DNA from 2 places in the Ornithinibacillus proteolyticus genome. Region 2 is predicted to be linked to the other one. Evidence: riboswitches for the same ligand, from Rfam matches in the RefSeq annotation. Region 2 holds a riboswitch; the other holds the start of a gene.

Region 1 (9,651 bases), on a different contig from region 2:
TAAAGCGGAGCATGTGATTAAGAATGTTTATTATGCTGAAGTTGATACCTTGGTAGAGCAAGATACGTATTATGAAACAGAAGGCCCTGTCCTTCTATCAGAAATTCCTAAAAAAGTGAAAACAAATAAGAAATACAGTTTTATTATGAAGGATGACGTTTTAACGTATTGTTTAAAGAGAATTTCTAGGAATTAATTTCTAATGGCCGTACGACACCTCCTGCAGAGGAGGTGTTTTTTGCTTGAAAAGTATGACTATCCGTGCCTGTTTTGGTAGTATATAATAAAAATAACCGAAAAGGTGTGTGTGATTTTTGAACAGTACTTATATAGAAAACTACTTTAATCTAGTAGAAAAGCAAAGAGTGATTTTTTATCAATCGGTCTCCAAGTCTAACTTTGGATTATGGAAGCGTCCGTTACCAGATAAATGGTCGGTTGGAGAAACGTTATATCATGTATATCTAATGGTGAGGTTAGTTAGAAGGTTTTCCACCATTTATCTCCCCCTTGCCAAACCGCTTGCTAGAATACGTAAACATCACCCTTACCAAACTTCAATACATAATATTTATGTAGAATATACTCAGAAGAAAAAAGGTCCTATGAAAGCTCCTTATGTATTAACACCACCAAAAAACCTTAATCAAACATACACACTTCTCGATATTCAACAGTTACTTATAAACGAGACGAATAAATTTAAGAATTTAGTAGCCGAATTAGAGGAACCAGTTGCAGGCCACATTCGCTATCCAGATCCAGTTGCACATTATCCAAACGTTATTCAAAGTGTTCATTTACTGGCAATTCATGAACAACATCACTTTAGTTTAACGGAAGGGTACATACAAGCGAGACAGCAGATCACTAAGTGAAGTCGGGAGTAATGGTGGCAGAAAAATATCCGATGCGAAATCAGGACGTACTATTATGCTGTTCAAAACATGATCTTATTGAATTGGACATAGCTCGGAGTTTGAGTCACAACATGATTAGCTCGACCGTATTGTTTCCTATAAAAGAGAGATATTAGAGGAGTGAGGAAAATCGAACAGCTTACCAAGATTGCAGAAGGTAATACCGCTACGATTTATGTACGCAATAATCAAATAGTTAAAGTCTTTCATGCGTACTTACCGGAAAGTGAAGCGAAATATGAAGCGGCTAAGCAAGAAGTCGCCTATTCTAGTGGCTTACCAGTACCTAAGGTGATAGAAGTTACTTCATTCGAGGGGAGCCCAGCCATTATAATGGAGTATGTACATGGCTCTACATTAGGGGAGCTGATGTTAGCTAATATGCATGATGCTAGAGATTATTTAAATATCGCAGTTGATATACAACGGAAGATTCATTCGGTTAAAACAGACTCCATAGAGCTAATGACGTTAAAATTAACGCGTCAAATTGAAGCTGCTGAGATGTTAAATAAAAAGCAAAAAGCATGTCTTATCGAAAAAATGAATCAAATGTCTTATGAAAATAGATTGTGTCACGGCGATTTACATGTTTTTAATCTTATCCAGACAGGTCATCATATTGCAATTATAGATTGGGTGGATGCTAGTGTTGGTGATGTTCGTGCGGATGTCTACCGTACCTATCTACTGTATTCACAGCATTACCCAGAAATTGCTGAGGAATATTTAAATCTTTATACTGAAAAAAGCGGCATCAACAAGAACGATATATTAGAATGGGCCCCGATTATAGCGGGAGCGAGATTAGCAGAATTTGTACCGACAGAAGATTCGAGTAGGTTATTACAGATAGTTCAAGACTATTGTACGTAAACTATAATAGTCTAGGTAACTCGAGATCCGGTAGAAAGGTTATGTAAATAGATTAGCTCCTGGTTAATCGGACATTTTAACCGAGAAAATATATGTACGCTTATTAGAGATAGCTTCGGTGAGACCTCCTTTAATTAGCGAGGAGTCTCACCAGCCATCGGATGGGAGATGTTTAGTTCAAGTAGGCATTCCTATAAATAAAGAGATCTGAGCCTTATTAGGAGTTACGTTAATTTCTACTATGTCGTATGCTTAATCAACCAACGTTCCATTCTTTCAACGACCTTATACATGATTGCCGCAAAGATAGCAATTAGAATTAATGCTGCCATGACTAAAGTAAAGTCAAAGACTTGGAAGCCATATACAATCAAATAGCCTAATCCCTCTTTGGAAACAAGAAACTCTCCTACGATAACCCCGACCCAGGATAGCCCAACATTTACTTTTAACGTTGAAATCATGACGGGAAGATTTGCTGGAAATACAGCTGATTTAAAGCATTGCCAACGGGTTGCACCGAAGCTTTTTAGTACTTTCTCATAGTTTGGATCAACTTCTCTAAATCCGGTGTAGACAACAATCGTTGTAATAATAACGGAAATGATAGCTCCCATGGCAATAATCGATACATAACCTGGCCCTAAAGCGACAATAATGATGGGCCCTAAGGCGACTTTAGGCATGGCATTTAAAATTACTAAATAAGGATCCATAATTTTTGAAAATCGGGTAGATGACCATAACAATGATGCAAGTATTATACCGAGTACTGTACCAATCATAAAGCCTAGTAACGTTTCAAATAACGTGACATACGTATGTGAAATCATCGAGCCATCTGAAAGTTTTTCGACTAATAGATTGAATACTCTTGTTGGTGAGCTGAATAATAACGGGTCAATCCATCTCATTCTACTAGCAAGCTCCCAAAGGCCAAAAAAACCAATTAAAATAAGAGCTTGCCAAATGAATACAATACGTTTCTCTCGTAGGAGTTTTTGCTTATGCGTTTCAAATAATTGCTGGTCTTCATGATGGGACATGGTAATATCCCCTTTCTGTTGAAGGGTTAAACGGTTTGCGTTTCATTTTTGTTTAACTCCTCCCAAACTTTATCGAATATAGATTGGTACTTAGGGTGTTTACGAACTAAAAATGGCATTTCATTTCGAAGTTCAATTGGTACTTCAAAGGTTTTAGCAATTTTACCTGGATTTGCACTCATAACGATTATGCGATCACTCATCGCTATCGCTTCCCCAATATCGTGGGTTACTAATATGGCTGTCTTATGGTAGGCGTGTAATAGTTTGTAAACAAGGTCTTCTAATTTTAGCTTCGTTTGGAAATCTAGAGCTGAAAAGGGTTCATCTAATAGTAGAATTTTTGGATCCGTAATTAATGTTCTGACGAGTGCAACACGCTGCCTCATTCCACCAGAAAGGGATGAGGGGTATTGATTTTCCACATTATTTAAACCAACCTCGTGTAAAAGCTCGATTGCTTTTTCCTTTACGTATTCATTCGCCCTTCGCTGAATGGTCGGACCGATTAATACGTTATCTAAAATCGTTTTCCAAGGAAATAAATAATCTTGCTGTAACATATAACCAATAGCTAATTCAGATTCATCAATGGCTTTATTATTTAAAAGTACTTTACCAGACGTATGTTTCAATATCCCCGAAACGATAGAAAGAATGGTGGATTTACCACAGCCACTTGGCCCTAGTAAGGAGATAAACTCTCCCTCTTTTACTGAAAAAGAAATATCTTCTAGTGCTTTGGTATAGTCATTCTTTGTGAAATAGTGGTGGGTGACATTTTCTAAGGTTAGAAAGGACATGTTTTCCCTCCTTATTGATTGATGACGTCCTCTGCAATTTCTGTATTTACTAGCTCTTCATAAGAAATTTCGCCATCTGGTAATTCTCCTGCCTCTTCCATGATGTTCGTTAAGTTATTCCATTCTTCCTCATCTAAGATTGGGTCTGTCGCGAACGATCCTTGGCTCTTATAGCGCTCAATCGAGGAAGTTAATATATCTAAATCTACATCTTCAAAATAGGATTGAATGGTCTCAGCAATTTCTGCAGAATCTGTTTCCTGTACCCATTGTTGTGCTTTATATATCGCTCTAGTGAATTTTTCAATGTTTTCTTTGTTATCAACTAAATAACTCTGCTTAGCCATAAAAACAGTGTATGGTACATGACCCGATTCTTCACCAAAGGATGCGATGACATGGCCATTTCCTTCTTTTTCCATTACACTGGCAGTTGGTTCAAATAGCTGTACATATTCATAGTCTCCCGATAGGAACGCACCTGGAATATTCGCAAAATCAATATTTTGATGTAAGCTTAAATCGTTATGTGGATCTATTCCATGCTGCTTTAGTACAAATTCGCCGACCATCTGCGGCATTCCACCTTTACGTTGTCCAAGAAAATTAGAACCCTTTAAATCTTCCCATTTAAAATCAGAATGTGCTTCTTTTGCTACTAAGAATGTCCCATCTGTTTGAGTAAGCTGAGCAAAGTTGACTGCGAAATCATTGGAATCCTGCGCATAAACATAGATAGATGTTTCTGATCCGACTAATGCAACATCAATTCCATCTGATAATAAGCCTGTCATCGTTTTATCTCCACCCCAAAGTGTTTGAAGCTCTACATCTAATCCTTCCTCTTCAAAAAATCCTTTCTCAATTGCTACATATTGAGGTGCATAGAACAGTGAACGGGTAACCTCTCCTAATTTAATAGTAGTATTTTCGCTAGAAACACAAGCAGAAAGGAAAAGAAGTGTAAAACATAATATAACCCCAATAATCTTCATTTTTCTCATTCTTTACGACCCTTTCCATTTCGAAAATTTTTTATGCAAAAAGGAAAGTATATCTTCCCGATTTGTAATAAAGTTTGAATAGTCGTTCTCAAGTGGAGTACTTCAACCACATAGTATGCTTTAAATGAAAAATGTGTGAATGCCTAGTTTTAATATGTCTTGCAGGGGGGACGCGAGAGGAGAGGTTCTCGCGCACGGTCGTCGGAGTAGACTTCGCGCGATTAGGGAGAGCTCGCGAGCGGCAAGAGAAAGTTTCGCGCGAGAAAGAGGAGAAATCGCGCGACCCGGTAGGAAAATCGCGCGGCAGAAGAGGAAAATCGCGCGACAGAAGGAACCTCGCGCGAAAAATAAGAAGTCCCGCGCGAAATGGAGAAAAAGTCGCGCGAAAAAGAAGTCCCCGCGCGACAGAAGTAAGCTTCGCGCGAGAAAGGGGAGAAATCGCGCGACCCGGAGGAAAAATCGCGCGACCCGGAAGAAATATCGCGCGACAATAAGAAGAAATCGCGCGAAAAATAAGAAGTCCCGCGCGAAATGGAGAAAGAGTCGCGCGAAAAAGAAGTCCCCGCGCGTTCTGAGTGAGCAGCTCGCGAATCGAAGAACCTCTCGCCCGGGAGTGGGTGGAATCACCAACATAAGTAGAAAAAACCGACCTCTAAAAGTAAGGTCGGTTTTACGTTAGGCAAATAGGAAAGGTAACATCCTTTCTGCCTGTATAAGAATTAGTATATAAACCCTCTTGGGATGAGGACAAGATAGTGTTATTTAAAATTAGGTCCTGCTGCAGCAATTTCTGGGCTAACATGAGTAAATTTTTTGAAATTATCATGGAACTTCTTAGCTAGATTTCTTGCTGTTTCGTCATATGCTTGTTTGTCTTCCCATGTATTTCTTGGAATAAGTAATTCATCAGGAACACCAGCAACATGAGCAGGGATTTCCAAGCCAAATATTTCATCTTTAATTGTTTCGACGTTATTTAGTTCTCCTTCTAATGCAGCATGAACCATTGCACGAGTGTATGAGAGCTTAATTCGATTTCCTACACCATAAGATCCACCAGTCCATCCAGTATTAATTAGGAATACATTTGTATTATATAAATCAATTTTTTCACCTAGCATCGTTGCATAAGTTGCAGGCGATAATGGAAGGAAAGGTGCTCCAAAGCAAGCTGAAAATGTTGCTTGTGGTTCTGTTACACCACGTTCTGTTCCAGCTAGTTTACTAGTATATCCACTTAAGAAATGATACATTGCTTGTTCTTTTGTTAGTTTACTAATAGGTGGTAGCGTACCAGATGCATCAGCAGTTAGGAATACAATCGTATTCGGATGTCCTGCAATGCTTGGATTTACTATATTATCTATATGTTCTAATGGATAGGCAGCTCTAGTATTTTCTGTTAAGGAAGTATTATCGAAATTAGGGATACGTGTTTCTTCATCTAACACTACATTCTCTAATACAGAACCAAACTTAATGGCGTTGTATATTTGTGGTTCCTTTTCTTCCGATAGGTTGATACACTTTGCATAACAGCCACCTTCTATATTAAATACACCACTAGAACTCCAGGCATGTTCATCATCACCGATTAGCTTCCGGTAAGGATCAGCTGATAATGTTGTTTTTCCAGTTCCAGATAAACCGAAGAATAAAGCAACATCCCCCTCATTACCTACGTTTGCTGAGCAATGCATAGATAAAATGTTTTGCTCTGGTAATAAAAAGTTCATGATAGAGAAGATGGACTTTTTGATTTCACCTGCATACTCTGTTCCACCGATTAAGATAACTTTGTGCTTGAACGACACCATGATAAACGCTTCTGAGTTAGTACCATCAACACTCGGATCAGCCTTAAAGGTTGGAGCAGAAATTACAGTAAATTCTGCTTGATGATTTGCTAATTGCTCCTCTGTTGGACGAATGAATAATTGTTTCGCAAATAAATTATGCCAAGCAAATTCGTTGATTACTTGAATTGGTAATTGATAGTTGTGATCAGCTCCAGCAAATCCATCAAATACAAATACTTCATCTTTTTGCTTTAGGTGCTCCATAACTTTTGCATATAAGGATTCAAATACTTTTTCTTCAATAGGTTGATTTACAGTACCCCAGTCTACTTTACTTTCGGATATGGAATCCTTTACAATGAACTTATCCTCTGGGGAACGGCCAGTATATTTACCAGTAGTAGCGAGTACAGCTCCTGTATTTGATAAGACCCCTTCATTTCGTGAAAGGACTTTTTCAACTAATCTAGCAACAGATAAGTTTTTCTTTGTAGTTTGCTGGGACAGAAGTTCTTCCAATAATGAGGTTTTCATTACTGTATTCATTAAAATTACCTACCTTTATTTATGAGATTCAATACATTTATTTCCTGAAATTAATTATTAGTATAACACATTTAAATTAATAGTCCATACTATTTATTGTTTTTATTGTATTATTTTATTAAAATTACGTGACAGTGTATTATACAGTTGACATAGGACAATAGCTTCAGTTAATCTACAATAGAGCGGATACTCTCTTATTCAGAGTTGGTGGAGGGACAGACCCGATGAAACCCGGCAACCATCACATTTGTGAAAAGGTGCTAACCTGAAGCAAGGAAAATTCCTTGAACAATAAGAGCGAAAGGCTAGTAAACCCTTTCCTCATGTAAGAAGGAAAGGCTTTTTTTATTGATTAAGGATATACTATCTGATAGATATTTGAGTTCCGTAACAAAGAAATAGAGGGAGGATTTAGCCAAATGGCTAAGAATCGTCGATTATTTACTTCTGAGTCAGTAACAGAAGGTCATCCAGATAAAATATGTGACCAAATTTCCGATGCAATTTTAGATGAAATTTTAAAAAAGGACCCGCTAGCTAGGGTTGCGTGTGAAACGACCGTAACAACAGGATTAGTACTAGTTGCTGGAGAGATTACCACATCAACCTATGTTGATATCCCACAGGTTGTTAGACAAACCGTTAAAGATATCGGTTACACTCGTGCGAAATATGGATTTGATGCTGATACTTGTGCAGTTCTAACTGCTATTGATGAGCAATCACCAGATATCGCAAGCGGGGTAAACCAAGCGTTAGAAGCACGTCTTGGAAAAATGACAGAAAGTGAAATTGATGCAATCGGAGCAGGGGACCAAGGATTGATGTTTGGTTTTGCATGTAACGAAACAAAAGAATTAATGCCGTTACCAATTTCTCTAGCGCATCAACTTTCTAAACGGCTAAGTGATGTTAGAAAAGACAATACGCTCGCTTATCTTCGTCCAGATGGAAAAACTCAAGTAACCGTTGAATATGATGAAAAGGATCAACCGGTAAGAGTTGATACGATTGTCATTTCTACACAGCATTCACAAAGCGTTACATTAGAACAGATTGAAAAAGACTTGATCGAGCACGTCATTAAGCCAGTAGTACCTGCAGAATTATTAGATGATGAAACGAAATACTTTATTAACCCGACTGGAAGATTCGTTATTGGAGGTCCACAAGGGGATGCAGGTTTAACTGGTAGAAAAATAATTGTCGATACGTATGGTGGCTATGCACGTCATGGTGGGGGTGCTTTTAGTGGGAAGGATCCTACAAAAGTAGACCGTTCAGCTGCTTATGCCGCTCGTTATGTTGCGAAAAATATTGTAGCTGCTAAATTAGCTGATTCATGTGAAGTTCAGCTTGCATATGCAATCGGTGTTGCAGAACCGGTTTCCATTTCCATTAATACGTTTGGTACCGGAGTAGTAAGCGAAGAGGTATTAGTTAATGCTGTTCGCAATATATTTGATTTACGTCCGGCTGGAATTATCCGCATGCTAGATCTACAAAGACCTATCTATAAGCAAACTGCAGCATATGGTCATTTCGGTAGAACAGATGTAGAATTTCCTTGGGAAAAAACCGATAAAGTAGACGCGTTATTAGCACAAGTTAAATAATGTATGTAAAAGGCTTAGAACCCAGTGTTCTAAGCCTTTGCTATTAGGAAAAATCAAGCCCTAAATCAGTATGATACTTATAATAATGTCCTTTTTCAACATAGGATTTGCGAACTCGTTCCATCTCTTGATAATCCGTGTCCGTTAGTTCGCGAACTACTTTAGCAGGGCGTCCCATAACTAATGTATGAGGTGGAATTTTTTTGCCAGGTGGAACTAGACTTCCCGCACCAACAAAAGCATGTTCCCCAATTTCTGCCCCGTCTAAGATAATCGATCCCATACCGATTAAAGCATTTTTTCGTATTATGGATGAATGAAGGGTAACTTGGTGACCTACAGTAACATCATCTTCAATGATAAGAGGATTATTAGGACTTTGATGTAGCATAGATAAATCTTGAATACTAACTCGTTTACCTATTCTAGTTGGAGCAACGTCTCCTCGGATAACAGTTTTAAACCAAATACTAGTTTCTTCTTCAATTGTTACATCTCCAATTACTACTGCGTCCTTTGCAATAAAAACGGTCGGATGAATCTTAGGTGCGATGTTTTGATAATGATGAATCACTAAAAACCCCTCCTTGACTATTTTTTTTGTATTGCTATGATAAATGGCGGATTATTCTTTTGATTAATAAATCCATATTGCAGTACACTATATTTTTTTTGATCCAGGGAAATGACATGCTTTAGAATCGTGTTTTTTTCTTCTTGCCCGCCTTCATGTCCATAGTATACGACTAAAATAATTCGACCATTTTTCTTAAGGTATTTTAAAATGGTATCAATAGCTTTTACGGTGGACTCCCCTTTTGTAATGATAGACTTATCACTTTTCGGTAAGTAGCCTAAGTTAAAGATAGCACCACCTATTTCAATGTCATGAAATAAGTAATCACCAATATTCTCATGACTGTCTAATACAAGTGATACGTTGGCACAGTTGTGCTCCATTAATAATCGATCGGTATTATCAATAGCTTGTTCTTGAATATCTAAGGCAATAACTTCTCCGGTGTCTCCTACTAGCTT
Region 2 (14,904 bases):
TAATTCTTTCAATAGATTTTTAAACATAAATGGTCCACGCCCTGTTGCAATGGCGACAATATGCCCTTTTCTTTGTAACTCCTGAATTGCTTCCTTCGTCGAACGTGGTAATTTCTTCTCGTGATCTAATAATGTACCGTCTATATCAAAAAATACAATACTTTGTTGGGACATGGTGATAGATCTCCTTTTAAGTGAATTTTATTCTACTTTCATTCTAACCATTGAAAGGCTTTACAAGTCAACAAATATAGAGAAGCTTGTGGGTTTGGTAATTTTGTGTGGGGGGGGGGCGCGGTTTCCGGGGGCTTTTGCGCGACTTCTTGGAGTTTTGTGCGCGGCTTCTGGGTTCTCGCGCGATTTTTTGGGATTCCCACGCGATTTCTTGGCATTCTCGCGCGAATTTCGGGGATTCCCGCGCGATTCTGGGTTTCCGCGCGACCTCTCGGGATTTTCGCGCGACTTCTTGGGTTTTTCGCGCGACCTCTTGGGATTTTCGCGCGACCTCTTGGGTTTTTCGCGCGACCTCTGGGTTCTCGCGCGATTTCTCGACTTCCCCGCGCGAATTTCAGGGATTCCCGCGCGAACTCCGGAATTCCCGCGCGATTTCTCACCTTCCTCGCGCGACTTCCAAACATTCCCGCGCGAACTCCGCACCCACTCCCCAACAACCAACACTCCCTCATTCACCTCTAAAACAAATTAATCCCACTTCTTCATCCGCTCGATCACATGCTTTTTAAATTTTGTTACGAGTGTCTTTTTTCCTTCTGATGATTTCTGCTTTTGCCATTCATTGTAGCTAGCTATCGTTATTAAAATTGATCCAGCGATTAATAGATAACCCCACCATGGTAGGTTACCCCAGTATGGTCTTGTTTGCATTAGCACGTTGAATAAGAGTACGCCTGCGCCTACAAAGAAAAAGGACTTTATTTGATAGATCATACCTGCAATGAGTGATGCCAAGGATAGTGCCCCGATGATTAAGGCATCATATATTGTGTTGCTCGCTAAGCCGTCCTGTACTAGTAAAAGTGCTACGATGACTAGTACGGCCCACTGAATATAGTTCGCTACTTCTTTCTTTTCCTTCAGGACGGATTTTCTTAGAACAATAACGACTAAGATCCAAGGTAGTACATAGCATTCTCTTTCGAATAATGGCGCGATTTCTATGTGACCTAGCAGTGCATAATATGGTTGTAGTGCAAAGACAAAAGCAGCAAATGTGATCCATGTTGCAGAAATGTCTGCCACACGGTTTCGATTAAGTAGTAATCCAGTGACGATTAAGACACCTGGAAGAAGCTTGAAAGCTAACTGATCCGTGAAAATGCTGAACTGATATACATTAAGGCATGCAAGAAATCCTATGAACGTATACCAATCTAGTTTAAATTGTTTTGTCTCTAATTGATAAAGCGTTGGATAGATTATCCGGCCGACTATTAATCCCACCACAGCAAATGAAGCATAAATGTATGGCTTATATGCTAGCATCTCGGGTGTATTTCCGAAATTTATCGTCCCTACGTATAGCAATAATAATGGGAGAATGGTTAATATATCCCATTTCATACGGTGTAACACGTACATGACAAGTGCTCCAAATAAGAGGGTTATTCCAAACGAGATAGCATCATGGGAATAGCTCATCACAAAGCCGAAGATACCGATACTAGAGAACGGAATAAAATAATAGGCAATTCGTTTTTTCCATTCGCTATCTCCAATCATCCAACCTACAAACAACAACAGACTAACGATGAAATACGTGTAAATATAGTCAAGATTCCAGTCCCATTTGGAAAGGGCTAATGGAAGGGAAATCCAGAATGTCGTCCAGCCTGCATAGAAAAATGTTTTCCGTTGCCATTCCTTCTTAACCAATGTAACGGTAATCCCATAGATAGCCGTTGCTAGTAGAAATGCCCATAATGCATCTGCTCCATTAATAATGCTCGTAAGAATTAACGCTAATGGCAAGTAAATTTGCCCCACCCAGTGAAAAGCTCGTTGCATTAGGAAATCCTTTTTACCGCTAACGAATCCAACACCTAGTAGCAATATCGTTCCTAATATCCATTCGAACCATTCGAACACTTCTGGAATTGTGGCTATCCTCTCATGAATAATATGCAGAAGATGGAAATAGAAAAATAGAGAAAAGCTGGCAAGGACATAGGGAATAGCAGTCCAGCTTGTTTTCCGGTATAGCAAATAAGCCATTGCTATTCCACCCAATGTAATCAACGCACTAGTCACTGGCTCCAGTGTTAAGCTCCCTAGCATACCAATTCCATAGAACAATTGGGCAAGATAAAAACTACTCTCTGCGAACTTCTTCTGATTCATCGTTTTCCAACTATAGCTACCGGCTAAAACGACTATACTACCGAGTACGATTCCCATAGTTAGAAAAGCATCCTCAAGGTATGGTGCATCTTGTCGTGCAACATGACTATATAAAACGGTAACGGCTAATCCTAATGCTACCCCATGCAACCATGGTGCCATCTGTAGCAAATGCGTACGTGTTTCATACGTATTCATGACAATCGCCAATCCAGCAAGGAAGAATAGCATAATACTTAGCTCAAGGCTTTCGAACATAACAAAGCTTGCGAATAAACAAAAAATCATCGCAATACTACTCACATCACGCGTACTATTCTTCATTGGCTGCCAAAGTGATATGTTTATGAGACAACCACCTAGCATATAAAAAAGATAGGCCAATATAAATCCAGGAAGAATAATAGATTCATAACCAATCCACTCTTGACCTAGTAAAGTAAGCTGATACAAAGCACTTACTAAGAAAATAGGACTTAAATAATGGAATAGCTTATTCGTAACAAGTGAAGCAAGGTAAGCAAAATGAAGTGCCATAATAACATAGGCAAGAAATAAAACAAGTGAGCCCTCGCCTGCTCTTATCATTAGCCCTTCAAAGGTAATATATATAAATGCTAGAACTGAGACGACCGCACTCGTAACTTGAAATATTTTCTGTAAAGATCCTGCATCCTTCATCAGCTTTGGTAAAACGATGAAAAATACCCCTAACAATGCATAAGCTATCTCGCCAACACCTGCCAATATTGAGTTTTCCACTAGCTGGTAGCCACCATAAACGACCATAGCTGTAAACACGAAATGATAGGATTGGTGCTTGGTAACAAATATCATCGAAAAGTAGATAACTGCAGTTACTAATAAATTAAAGCTATACATCCATGCTTGATCATAGAACATGAGCATGAATAAGGTAGATAGGATGAGATTTGCTTGTATAAATGGAATGAATTCCGTAATAAAAGGCTTTAATCGCTTCTTCTCCTTTAGCAACCGATAACCGATGATTAAAGCAGCATTGTATACCATGATCCCTAGATAAAAAACATCTACCGGTACGTATAACGCTGCTAGCAAAAGACCGACGAACACACTAATTGCTATATACGAAAACCAGACAAAAAGACGGGATGATTGCGTAAAAGCAAAGTAAGTATATATAGGGAGAATGAATAAAGTTCCGATTGCCCCCAATAAAAATTTCCCCTCTCCAGAAAAGGAGAAATAACTTCCAAATAGCTCAAAATAGCCGACAGATACAACGATAATTGGTAAAAACAAGCTACCTAACACAAGAAATGCAAATGCTGTTTTCGTTATTTGGAGAATTCTGCTAGTTAAGCCTGCCAATCCATAAAACAAAATAGCAACCGTTGAGATTAGTCCTGTTTTCGCCCAAGCACCAAGTGTATCCCATGTACTCGTCGCAAGAACTAATCCCCCTAAAAGTAATAGGATTACACCGAGATTCAAGCCCCAGGTAATATTCCGATCCCTCACCTGTTTTTCTGATAACGTCTTCTTCTCTTTCGTAATCGGCTTCGATTGAACGGCTTCGTTTTTCGGCGCTAAGCTTGTAGGTTGAGGGGTGATGGTGACTGTTGGTTCTTTCTTTGGCTGTCCCTGCTTTACCGTTTCCTGCCTGATTTGGTTCACTCGTGATATAGTTTGATAATATTTTGTATGTGCCTGGACAATTTTGGCTGCGACATTCATATTGATGTATCGCGCCTTCACTAATTGATGAAGTTCCTCGCGAACGATTTCTCTCTTTTCATCCGGACTAAGTTGTGTCATAGAACACCCACCTTTTGGTTTCGATATACTCATCATACCAATAACGACTAATGGAATCATTATAATTTTTTAATATATAGAAAATTATAGCTTGACATACTCTTTGGAGCGATGTAGAGTGAATAGTAACAATTAAATGACCGATTCTTATCCAGAGAGGTGGAGGGACTGGCCCTTTGAAGCCTCGGCAGCGGACTCATTTTGAGTACTGTGCCAATTCCAGTAGCATTTGCTAGAAGATAAGAAGAGCACCTAACCTAAATTTGTTTAGCCTCTTCTTATTTATGAGAAGAGGTTTTTTGATTGTTTACTAAATAAATGAGGTGAGGAAATGACAAACGAAATCCGGAACAACACGAATGACGTATTAAAAGCAATGGAACAATTAAAGGAAAAAGAGTGGGTGGACCTAACGCATGCCTTTGGTCCCGATTCACCACACTTTTCTGCATTTGAAGCAGCGGAATTTAAAACCTTATTTACCCATGATGATGGTTTCTTTGCGCAAAGCTTTACCTTCCCCGGGCAATATGGTACACACCTGGATGCACCAATCCATTTTGTACGGGATAGAAGATATCTAGCGGATTTAGACTTAAAAGAGCTTGTGTTACCTCTTGTAGTCATTGATAAATCAAAGGAAGCAGCTACGGATAACGACTTTACGCTATCTACAAGCGACATTCTAGCTTTTGAAGCAGAGCATGGTCTAATTGAAGCAGGAAGCTTTGTCGCGCTGAGAACCGATTGGAGTAAACGTTGGCCTGATCACGCTTTATTCGAAAATAAAGATGAAGATGGCAATGCCCATGCACCAGGTTGGGGACTAAATGCCCTGAAATTCCTATTTGAAGAACGTCAAATCAAAGCTATCGGCCATGAAACGTTTGATACAGATTCTGCGGTCGATTACCGAAAAAATGGAGCACTAGTAGGCGAATATTATGTGCTGGACCAGGATACTTACCAAATAGAGCTGCTTACTAATCTAGATAAGGTACCTGCTAAGGGCGCCGTTATCTTTAACATCGTTCCAAAAGCAAAAGGAGCATCCGGATTCCCCGTACGATCTTTTGCGTTATTACCATAGAAAATTTAAAGTAATAAAACTAGAAGCAAATCCCACTATAATCAAAAAGAAAGAAGGAATTAACATGACTACGAAAACATTTCAAGCGCCATTTCGAGCTGACCATGTAGGGAGCTTACTACGCCCGGAAAATCTATTAAAAGCAAGAGAAGACTATAAGAATGGCAATATTTCCAAAGCAGAACTAAGAGAAGTAGAGAATAAGGAACTACAGCGTATCGTGGATAAACAAATTGAAGTCGGGCTGGAGCTAGTGACCGATGGAGAATTTCGTCGCTCATGGTGGCATATTGATTTTCTTGAAAATCTAAATGGATTTGAAGGCTATGTGCCGGAAAGAGGCATTAAGTTTCAAGGCGTGGAAACAGAACCATATGATGTTCGCAATATCGGCAAGATCTCCTTTAATGAGGATCATCCATTCCTTGAAGACTTTAAATTATTTAATGAAATAGTAGCTGGACGTGCCGTTGCCAAGCAAACCATTCCTAGTCCTAACCAATTATTCCATCGTGGTATTCGAAACACGGCGGTTTATCCTACTGTCGAGGAATATGCGAAGGATGTTATCCAAGCCTACCGGGATGCGTTAAAGGCCTTTTACGATATCGGTGTCCGATATATACAATTAGACGATGTTTATATTACTGGTCTGAATGCAGATAGTCTAGTAGCATATGAGCCTGAACTCTCCCGTGAGGAATTAATTGAGCTATCCCTTCATGTCGTCAACAGTGTATTAGAGGATAAACCAGATGATTTATATGTTACCACCCATCTCTGTCGGGGAAACTATGAATCTAGATGGGCATTTGAAGGTAGCTATGCACAGATTGCACCAACATTATTTGCAAAAGAAAAGGTGAATGGATTTTTCCTAGAGTATGATGACGAGCGGTCTGGTGATTTCAAGCCATTAAATTACATCCCTAAAGGTGGCGCATGTGTTGTATTAGGTCTTGTTACTTCAAAGTTTGGTGAATTGGAAGATAAAGAAGAAATTAAGCGTCGTATTCAAGAAGCCAGTCGCTATGTGCCGCTGGATCAGCTTGCATTAAGTCCACAGTGTGGCTTTTCTTCTACTCATCATGGAAATAAGTTAACGGAAGAACAGCAATGGGCGAAATTGAAGTTTATTGTGGATATTACGAAAGAGGTATGGGGATAAAATAGGGGGACTCTCCCCCCTATTTATTCTTCTGCATAAACTCCAATACTTGCTCACTTGTCGGCATACCAGCTTGTGCTCCTATTTTTGTAACGGATAATCCGGCAGCCGCATTGGCAAATTGGATAGCTGCTTCTCGGGTTGCTCCCCCGCCGATTAGAACGGCAAGTGCACCATTAAAGGTATCCCCTGCTCCAGTTGTATCCTGTACGGAAACCGAATAGGCCGGCACTAGTATTTCTTCCTTCTGATCAACATATAGCGTTCCCTCTGAACCTTTCGTGATGATGAGCTTGTCCTGAAGTCCTTCAGGTGAAATCTCGGAGAACATCTCCTTTGCTTCCCCTTCATTCGGTGTAATAAAAGTAGCCGCTTGATATACTTCTTCCGGCAGCTGTTGATAAGGAGCTGGATTGACAATAACCGGAACTTCGAATCGGTGTGCTAAGCTTGTAACATAAAAAATGGTTTCTATTGGAATTTCTAACTGTAGCAGTACCACATCACTATTCTTAATTTGTTCCTCATATTTCGCTACCATATCTTTGGTTACATGTGAATTTGCTCCTGGTGCCACGATAATCCGATTATCTTGCTCTGCTAATATAATTGTTGCTGTACCGGTAGCAATTCCTTCTTTTATCTCAACACCTGTTGTATCAATTCCTTCTCTCTGCAGATTCTCTCGTAAGCTTTTTCCAAAGGTGTCATCTCCCACCGCTCCAATTAATTGCACGGTAGCGCCTAGTCTTGCAGCTGCGACTGCCTGATTGGCTCCCTTACCACCAGGGTAGGTGGCAAAGTTTTTCCCCATTACGGTTTCTCCCTTTTCTGGTACTCGATCAGTGGTAACCGTTAGATCCATATTAATGCTTCCCACTACTGTAACGATTGTTGATTTATTCATGGTAATCCCCCTTGATTTGTTGAAATAAATAAAAAACTATAAAATATTTTCTAGAACTTTGGTAAAATGTAAGAAAATGAATTAGATATTTTTTCAGGAGGCGCCTCTATGTGGTTTTGGATTATTTTGATTATCGTGCTATTAATTGTACTTGAAGAGGGCTTATATTTTCTTTCTAATCGCCTTGCCTTTACTAAACAACCGAAGGAACAATTAAATGATAACCCAGAAGAGAACGTAACAGCAAGAATCCGCCGACGTTTTAGAAGAAAGCATTAGGTTCATCCTGATGTTTTTTTAGCAAATAGGAAAGCATACGAAAGGAGTAGTTTATGTTAAACGATTATCAACTAATGCGCATCCCCGGTCCAACCCCAATCCCACCAAGTGTTCAACGAGCTATGACAAAACCGATGATCGGCCATCGTGACCAAGAGACAAAAGATTTACTGAAGCATATCAAGCCGAAATTAAGGAAGTTATTTGGTACTAAGGAAGACGTAGCTATCGTTGCTGGTTCTGGTACATCAGGTATGGAAGCTGCAGTCGTTAATACCGTAACTCCTGGTGATGAAGTCCTTGTCGTGGTTACTGGGGCTTTCGGTGACCGCTTTGTCAAAATTTGTGAAGCTTATAACCTGCACGTACATAGGTTGGATTACCCTTGGGGAGTGGCGCTTCACCCTGAAGAGATTCAAGACTATCTACTGCACCACCCGTTTATTAAAGCTGTTTTTGCCACTCACTGTGAAACGTCTACAGGTGTTTTAAATCCTATCCAAGAACTCGCTGCTTCTATAAAGGAAGTCACAGATGCCCTATTCATTGTAGACGGTGTATCTAGTATTGGCGGAGTGGAAATGAACATGGACGAATGGCAAATCGATGTATGTGTAACAGGCTCCCAAAAAGCATTGATGCTCCCACCAGGACTCGTATTCATAGCAGCCAGTAAGAATGCTTGGAACAAGATCGAACATAATCAGCACCCACGCTTTTATCTAGACCTTAGAAAATACCGAGATAACCAGCAACTTGACTCCACACCATTCACACCCGCGATTTCCTTATTATATGGTCTAGAACAATCACTTCAATTACTTGAATCAGAAGGTCTTGCTAATGTTTGGAAAAGACATCAGCTCATGAAACAGATGACTCGAGCTGCTTTTGAAGCGCACGGAATTCCATTGTTGACTAATGATACAGATGCTTCCCCAACCGTAACAGCAATTCAGCCATTTAACTTTCACCCAGATAACGTAAGACAATTGGTCAAAAAGGAGTTCGGCCTTGTGCTTGCAGGTGGACAACAGCAGTTAAAAGGGAAGATTTTTCGCATTGGCCATATGGGCTACTGTACACCAGCAGATATTTTACAGACGATTAGCTGTATCGAATTAGGATTGGCTAAGCTTGGTATCCTATACAATGTCGGAATTGGAGTCAATGCCGCTCAACTTGTATACTTAAGAGGAGGAAGCCCATGAAGAAATATAATCTATTAATCTCTGATCCTTTAAGTGAAGATGGCATAAGACCACTCCAAGAAGCTTCCCATATTCATATGGTGATGAATCCAAACTGGAATACAGAACAGCTGCTAGAAAACATCGGCGCATTTGATGCCCTTATCGTTCGAAGCCAAACCCAAGTAACGAGGGAGTTAATGGAGCGTGCTAGCAATCTCAAAATTATCGGTCGTGCAGGTGTCGGTGTGGATAATATTGCGATGGAAGCCGCCACTGAACATGGCATTATAGTTGTCAATGCACCAAATGGCAATACGAATTCGGCTGCTGAGCATACGATGGCTATGTTAATGGCACTAGCACGAAAGATCCCCCAAGCCTACCTTGCTTTAAAACAGCAAAAGTGGGATCGTAAATCCTATATTGGCGTCGAGCTTAAAAATAAAACACTTGGCATTATTGGACTAGGACGCATTGGAGCAGAAGTTGCTTACCGTGCAAGAGGACAACGAATGAATGTTATCGCATATGACCCTTTTCTAACGAAAGAAAAAGCAGAGAAAATGGGGATTGAGTATGGCAGCCTCGATGATGTCCTACGAATTGCGGATTTCATTACTGTTCATACCCCATTATTAAAAGAGACTAGGCATCTACTAAATAAGGAAGCCTTTCACAAAATGAAACCTGGCGTGCAAATTATTAATTGTGCCCGTGGTGGGATTATTGATGAGGACGCATTATATGATGCGATAGTTTCCAAAAAAGTAGCAGGTGCTGCCTTAGACGTGCTGGAGGAAGAGCCCTTCTTGAACCATAAATTACTGGAGCTAAATGAGGTTATTGCTACACCACATCTTGGAGCAAGTACAATCGAAGCACAAGAAAATGTCGCCATCGATGTTAGTCAAGATATCTTACGGTACTTTAATGGCGACCCTGTCAGAAATCCTGTCAACATGCCATCCCTTGACAATGAGCTACTGCGAAAGGTGGAACCGTATTTTCCAATCTGTGAAAAGCTTGGAGAATTTCTTATTTATTTGACCGATGAAGTAGTCGAGGAAATAACTATTACCTATACCGGAGACCTTATAAAGCATGACCTCTCCCCACTAAGCAGGAAAGTCGTAAAAGGTATGCTGAAGCGCCATCTTGGAACCCATGTTAATGAAGTTAACGCCCTTTATCTCGCGAAGAAAAGAGGCATTGAAATTCACGAAAGTAAAACCTATACGAAAAAAGGATTTTCCAACTTGATTACGGTAAAGATGAAAACTAAAAACGGAACTCGCAGTGTCGCTGGAACTGTACTTAGTGGGTTAGGTCCGCGTATTGTTAAAGTCGATCATTACCGTGTCGATATCACCCCTTTAGGTCATATCATTGTTATCTACCATACGGACCAGCCTGGTGTCATTGGAAAGATGGGTAGCCTATTAGCCAAGCATGAGGTCAATATCGCTACTATGCAGGTGGATCGGTCTAATATAGGCGGGGATGCGATCATGATGCTAACAGTGGATAAACATGTCCATGATCAGGTGTTGCAAGAGCTCCTGCAGCTTCGGGAGATTCACCAAGTTAGAATAATCGATTTATAACGATATGTAAGCTTGGTTTAGACAAAATGATGTAAAAAGACAAAATAGTGTATAGATAACTGGGTGAGCCTCCTTTTTCCACTACATAGGCTCACCCATGTTTAATTTCTGCTAGATTCCGAGCAATATTTTAGATCTAGCAGCATGCTTGCCTCATCATACATCGGCACGAGCTTTTCCTTTGGATATGCTGTCCATAAGTGGAATAAGCTCTGTAAGATTCTTAATCTCATAGGTTGGTAGAATATCTGTCGCCTCCAGTCCGTTCCGGTTAATCCATACATTCCTCATTCCTACTCGATTTGCCCCTAGTATATCCGTGTTCAAATTATCCCCAACCATGATGGCATCATCACTTGTTATTCCAATACTTTCTAGTACATATGTAAAGATGGACGGATCTGGCTTGCCAATACCGAAGTCTCCTGAGATAAACACACGAGTAACGTATTGCTCTAATTGTGGTGATAACGCAAGCTTAGTTCGTTGTAGAGAAGGTGCACCGTTTGTTAGCATGTACAACTCGTAATTAGCTTTTAACGCTTCCAAGACCGCATAGGTATCCGCATAAACAAAGGGCACATTCTTCCGGTGCTCTGGGAAGGCCTTTGCTAATTCCCTTGCGAACTCCTCATCCTTTATACCAATAGACTGTAAAGCCTTTGTCCACACTTGAAACTGGTATTCGGGTGCGATATGATGTAAAGTTTGAAACTCTTCAAAGGGATCATCAAATGTTCCCCAAAGCCCCTCAAACGGATTAATTCCTATTTTTTTCGCGAAGGCATATGTCTCATATGCCTTGTAACGCTCCCGTGCAATGTCACGTACTTTCGCTTCCAATGCTTCCGGATTGATGTCGTATTTCTCGGCAGCTTGTTCACATGTTGCCCGCATCGCTTCCTGAATACTTCTTTTATCATCTAATAACGTATCATCCAAATCGAAAATAATCGCTTTTACCACTGGCACACCTACTCCTTTTCTTTTAAGTTTAACATAATGGGAAGAACGAGGGATTATGGGATCTGTTACCTTTTTTCCTCATCCTTTGTTAATAAGGGCATTGAGGCGTGGCGTCGGTTACCTTCTTACACTGTTTCTTTCAATTAAGGGAACTGATCCGCCTTCTCTGTTACCTTTTTAACTGTTTCTTCCGCATTTAGGGCACTGAGCGGATCCCTCTGTTACCTTTTTGGCTGCTCCTTCCGCATTTAGGTCACCGAGGAGCGCTCTCTGTTACCTTTTTCACTGCTTCCTCCGCATTTAGGTCACTGAGCGGATCCCTCTATTACCTTTTTTTGCTGCTTCTTACCCATTTAGGTCACTGAGCGGATCCCTCTGTTACCTTTTTCAGGGCTTCCTTCGCATTTAGGTCACTGAGGTAGGCTCTCAGTTACCTTTTTGGCTGTTTCTTCCATATTTAGGTCACTGAGAGATGCTCTCTGTTACCTTTTTCACTGCTTCCTCCACATTTCGGTCACTGAGGGACTCTCTCTGTTACCTTTTTGGCTGCTTCGTGTACTGATCCGTCTACTAAAAAACGCCAAGACAGGCTTTCTTGTCTTGACGTTATCTTTTATTGATAAATCTCGTAATTTCGCCCGGTTTGTGCGCCTTCCACACTTTTCCGGTAAAAAGTTGCAACTTTACTAGCTGGTACTGGTGTAAAGCCTACAAAGAATTTCTCTAGTCTCGAAAATGATTCTTCTACAATGGTTGGACTGACACTGTTGATGCGAATTCCTCTTGGCATTTCAATCGCTGCTGCTTTTACGAAGGCTTTTACTCCGCCATTAGCCATGGCAGCGGATGCTCCCATGCGAATCGGGTCATCCATCATTACACCTGTAGTTAATGTGAAGCTACCACCATCATTTACATAATCTAAACCTAGTAGGACTAAATTAATTTGCCCTTTTAATTTACTTTCTAACCCGCGTTCATTCAGCTCAGGAGTTAGCTCCGATACAGAAGCGAAATTGGCGCCTCCAGCGGCATTCACGACTGCATCGACTTTTCCGATTTTTTCATACATAGCTTTAATACTGTCTGGCGATGTATTATCCACTGATACATCTAACCCATTTCGTCCAGCACGAATTAGATCATGATGTTCTAACGCCTTACAAATCTCACTCCCAATTGTTCCACTGGCACCAACTACTAAAATCCTCATCGGCATATCCCCTTTTTGGACTTTAAAAATCTCCATACTTATTACTATGATGGACAGTTTGTAAACTATTCCACTCCATTTTCAACGATGGAAAATCGAACACGCTCACAGTCTATTTCTGCCATTGCACCATATGGTAAAATAAACCTTGGTTCTGTGTGACCGAAGCTAAGGTTATATAGTACAGGTAAATCCTCTCGATTATACTCCTTCAAGACCGTCTGGATTACTTCCTGATATTCGGTATAGAATCTTTCATCCTTGGGCTTTGCTATGATCATACCATTTATACTAGCTAAAATTCCTTGCGCCCCATAATTTCGAAGCCAGTAACGTAACAGGTTCGGATCAGGTTTTTCTTCTGAGGTTTCTAAGAATAGAATACTGTTGTCAAAATTGTCTAAGCCTGGCCAAATGCTCGTACCTTTCGCAAATTCCAATACTTCTACACATCCACCTATTAACCGGCCTTGAACGACTCCTTCTCCTTGTAAAACCTCATAGCCGGAATTCGGATGCATCTTCCGTTTCCTCTCGTTATGCCCTTCCTCCCAAGCAAGAAACTCACTCGTCCATTCCGGCGGAGGTAAAATCTCACCTATAGGCGCACTAGAAAATAATGTACGCTGTACCATTTCGATCGTATAAGAATGCATTTCTACATTTTCTGCAAAGTCTGTTAAAATAGCTGGTCCGTAGAATGAGGAAATTCCCGCTTTATAACAGAATAAATGAGTAATCGTTGAATCAGAATATCCCATGAAAATCTTCGGGTTCTGGCGAATTAGCTCAAAATCAATATAAGGTAATAACCGAATACTATCATCTCCACCAATATTCGAAATAATTCCTTTAATCTCTTTATGCTGAAATGCGGTCATCAAATCTTCTGCCCGTGCTTCTGGGTTTTCATAAATATATTGGCTTCCCTTTAAACTATTTGGCATCGGTACCACCTCAAGACCAAATATCTCCTCTAATCGTTTCACACCTTGCTCGTATCGCCAGGCTATAGCTTGGTCCCCGGCACCACCCCAGGATAAGCTCACGGTGGCGATTTTATCTCCTTTTTGTAGCTTTTTAGGTTTTATGACCATACTTCCACCTCCCTACTCTCTACTATTCGCCGTGAAGTAGCCATACTCCTTCTAAACAAACAAAAACCCCAGAGGATTCAATTCCCCTGGGGTAGAATTATTCACCTGCTTTAGCTCTTCCTGGGTGATGATACTTGATAAAGAAAGTTAGAACTAATCCTACTGCCGCTATAATTCCAGCTACAGAAAACGCCACATTAACCCCATGAATCACGCCATTGACCCCCTCTTCTGGGATGGCGCTACTTGTCATAATTGTAACAAGTAATGCGGTACCAATAGCACCTGCCATTTGACGAAGTGTATTATTCATTGCGGTACCATGTGGTAGCATTTCACTAGAAAGCTGGTTTAATCCTGCTGTTGTAACTGGCATCATCACCATCGCTATTCCAAGCATGCGAACCGCTTGAACGGATGCGATGTACGTGAAGGTTGTTTCTGAATTTAATACAGCTAGCATAAATGTGGTTACCGTAATGAGCAATAGACCGATTAAGGATAACCACTTTGCACCAAAACGGTCAAACAATCGTCCTGTAACAGGGTTCATTACCCCCATAATGAGGGCACCTGGTAAAATAGCCAATCCAGATTGCATAGGGGAGAATCCTAACATATCCTGCATTAATAATGGTAGAATAACGGCTCCACCGATCATGGCAAGAAATACGGTCATCCCAAGCACGGTTGTTAGAGTAAAGATTTTCTCTTTAAAAATCCGGAATTCTAAAATTGGCGTATCTAGCTTAAGCTGTCGTAAAATAAACCAAGTCAGGATAGCCGCGCCAAGAACTATCGATAACAATACTTCAGCGCTATGCCAACCACTCGAACCGGCAGTACTAAATCCGTATAATAAACCACCAAACCCGAGTGTTGATAATACGATTGATAAGATGTCGACCTTAGGAAATGTTTGCTTCGTCACACTCACTAGTACAAAATACGCTAACACAATATCAATAATCACAATAGGAAGTACAACATAAAATAAACTTCGCCAAGGGTAATGCTCAATTAAATATCCAGATAAAGTTGGTCCAATTGCCGGAGCAAAGGAAATGATTAACCCGAACAAGCCCATCGCTGAACCTCTTTTTTCAATAGGAAAAATGAGAAACATGATGGTTTGCATGAGTGGCATCATAATACCTGCCCCTGCTGCTTGAAGCACCCTTCCGACCAGTAATGTGAGGAACTCCGGCGCAATCGTACAAATTAACGTA

What was found. Region 2 has a riboswitch for S-adenosylmethionine ahead of AAIB49_RS08555 (cyclase family protein). Riboswitches for the same ligand answer to the same signal wherever they lie in the genome.
Region 1: another riboswitch for S-adenosylmethionine. It lies ahead of metK (methionine adenosyltransferase); the one in region 2 lies ahead of AAIB49_RS08555 (cyclase family protein).

What each region holds. Positions count from the first base shown of each region.
Region 1 covers NZ_JBCPXV010000062.1:4,406-14,056, reverse strand. The annotation lists gene ytkD (RNA deprotection pyrophosphohydrolase) at 1-196, shown strand, start outside; gene AAIB49_RS17955 (DinB family protein) at 315-878, shown strand; gene AAIB49_RS17950 (aminoglycoside phosphotransferase family protein) at 1,041-1,796, shown strand; gene AAIB49_RS17945 (ABC transporter permease) at 2,036-2,842, opposite strand; gene AAIB49_RS17940 (ABC transporter ATP-binding protein) at 2,869-3,645, opposite strand; gene AAIB49_RS17935 (ABC transporter substrate-binding protein) at 3,657-4,640, opposite strand; gene pckA (phosphoenolpyruvate carboxykinase (ATP)) at 5,408-6,994, opposite strand; SAM riboswitch class I at 7,189-7,295, shown strand; gene metK (methionine adenosyltransferase) at 7,417-8,613, shown strand; gene AAIB49_RS17920 (gamma carbonic anhydrase) at 8,657-9,187, opposite strand; gene mnmM (tRNA 5-(aminomethyl)-2-thiouridylate-methyltransferase MnmM) at 9,205-9,651, opposite strand, start outside.
Region 2 covers NZ_JBCPXV010000014.1:3,064-17,967, forward strand. The annotation lists gene AAIB49_RS08545 (Cof-type HAD-IIB family hydrolase) at 1-174, opposite strand, end outside; gene AAIB49_RS08550 (hypothetical protein) at 703-4,158, opposite strand; SAM riboswitch class I at 4,303-4,404, shown strand; gene AAIB49_RS08555 (cyclase family protein) at 4,490-5,248, shown strand; gene AAIB49_RS08560 (5-methyltetrahydropteroyltriglutamate--homocysteine S-methyltransferase) at 5,313-6,416, shown strand; gene rbsK (ribokinase) at 6,436-7,323, opposite strand; gene AAIB49_RS08570 (hypothetical protein) at 7,432-7,602, shown strand; gene AAIB49_RS08575 (pyridoxal-phosphate-dependent aminotransferase family protein) at 7,656-8,813, shown strand; gene serA (phosphoglycerate dehydrogenase) at 8,810-10,399, shown strand; gene AAIB49_RS08585 (HAD family hydrolase) at 10,556-11,365, opposite strand; gene AAIB49_RS08590 (short chain dehydrogenase) at 11,979-12,578, opposite strand; gene AAIB49_RS08595 (S66 family peptidase) at 12,644-13,675, opposite strand; gene AAIB49_RS08600 (DHA2 family efflux MFS transporter permease subunit) at 13,773-14,904, opposite strand, start outside.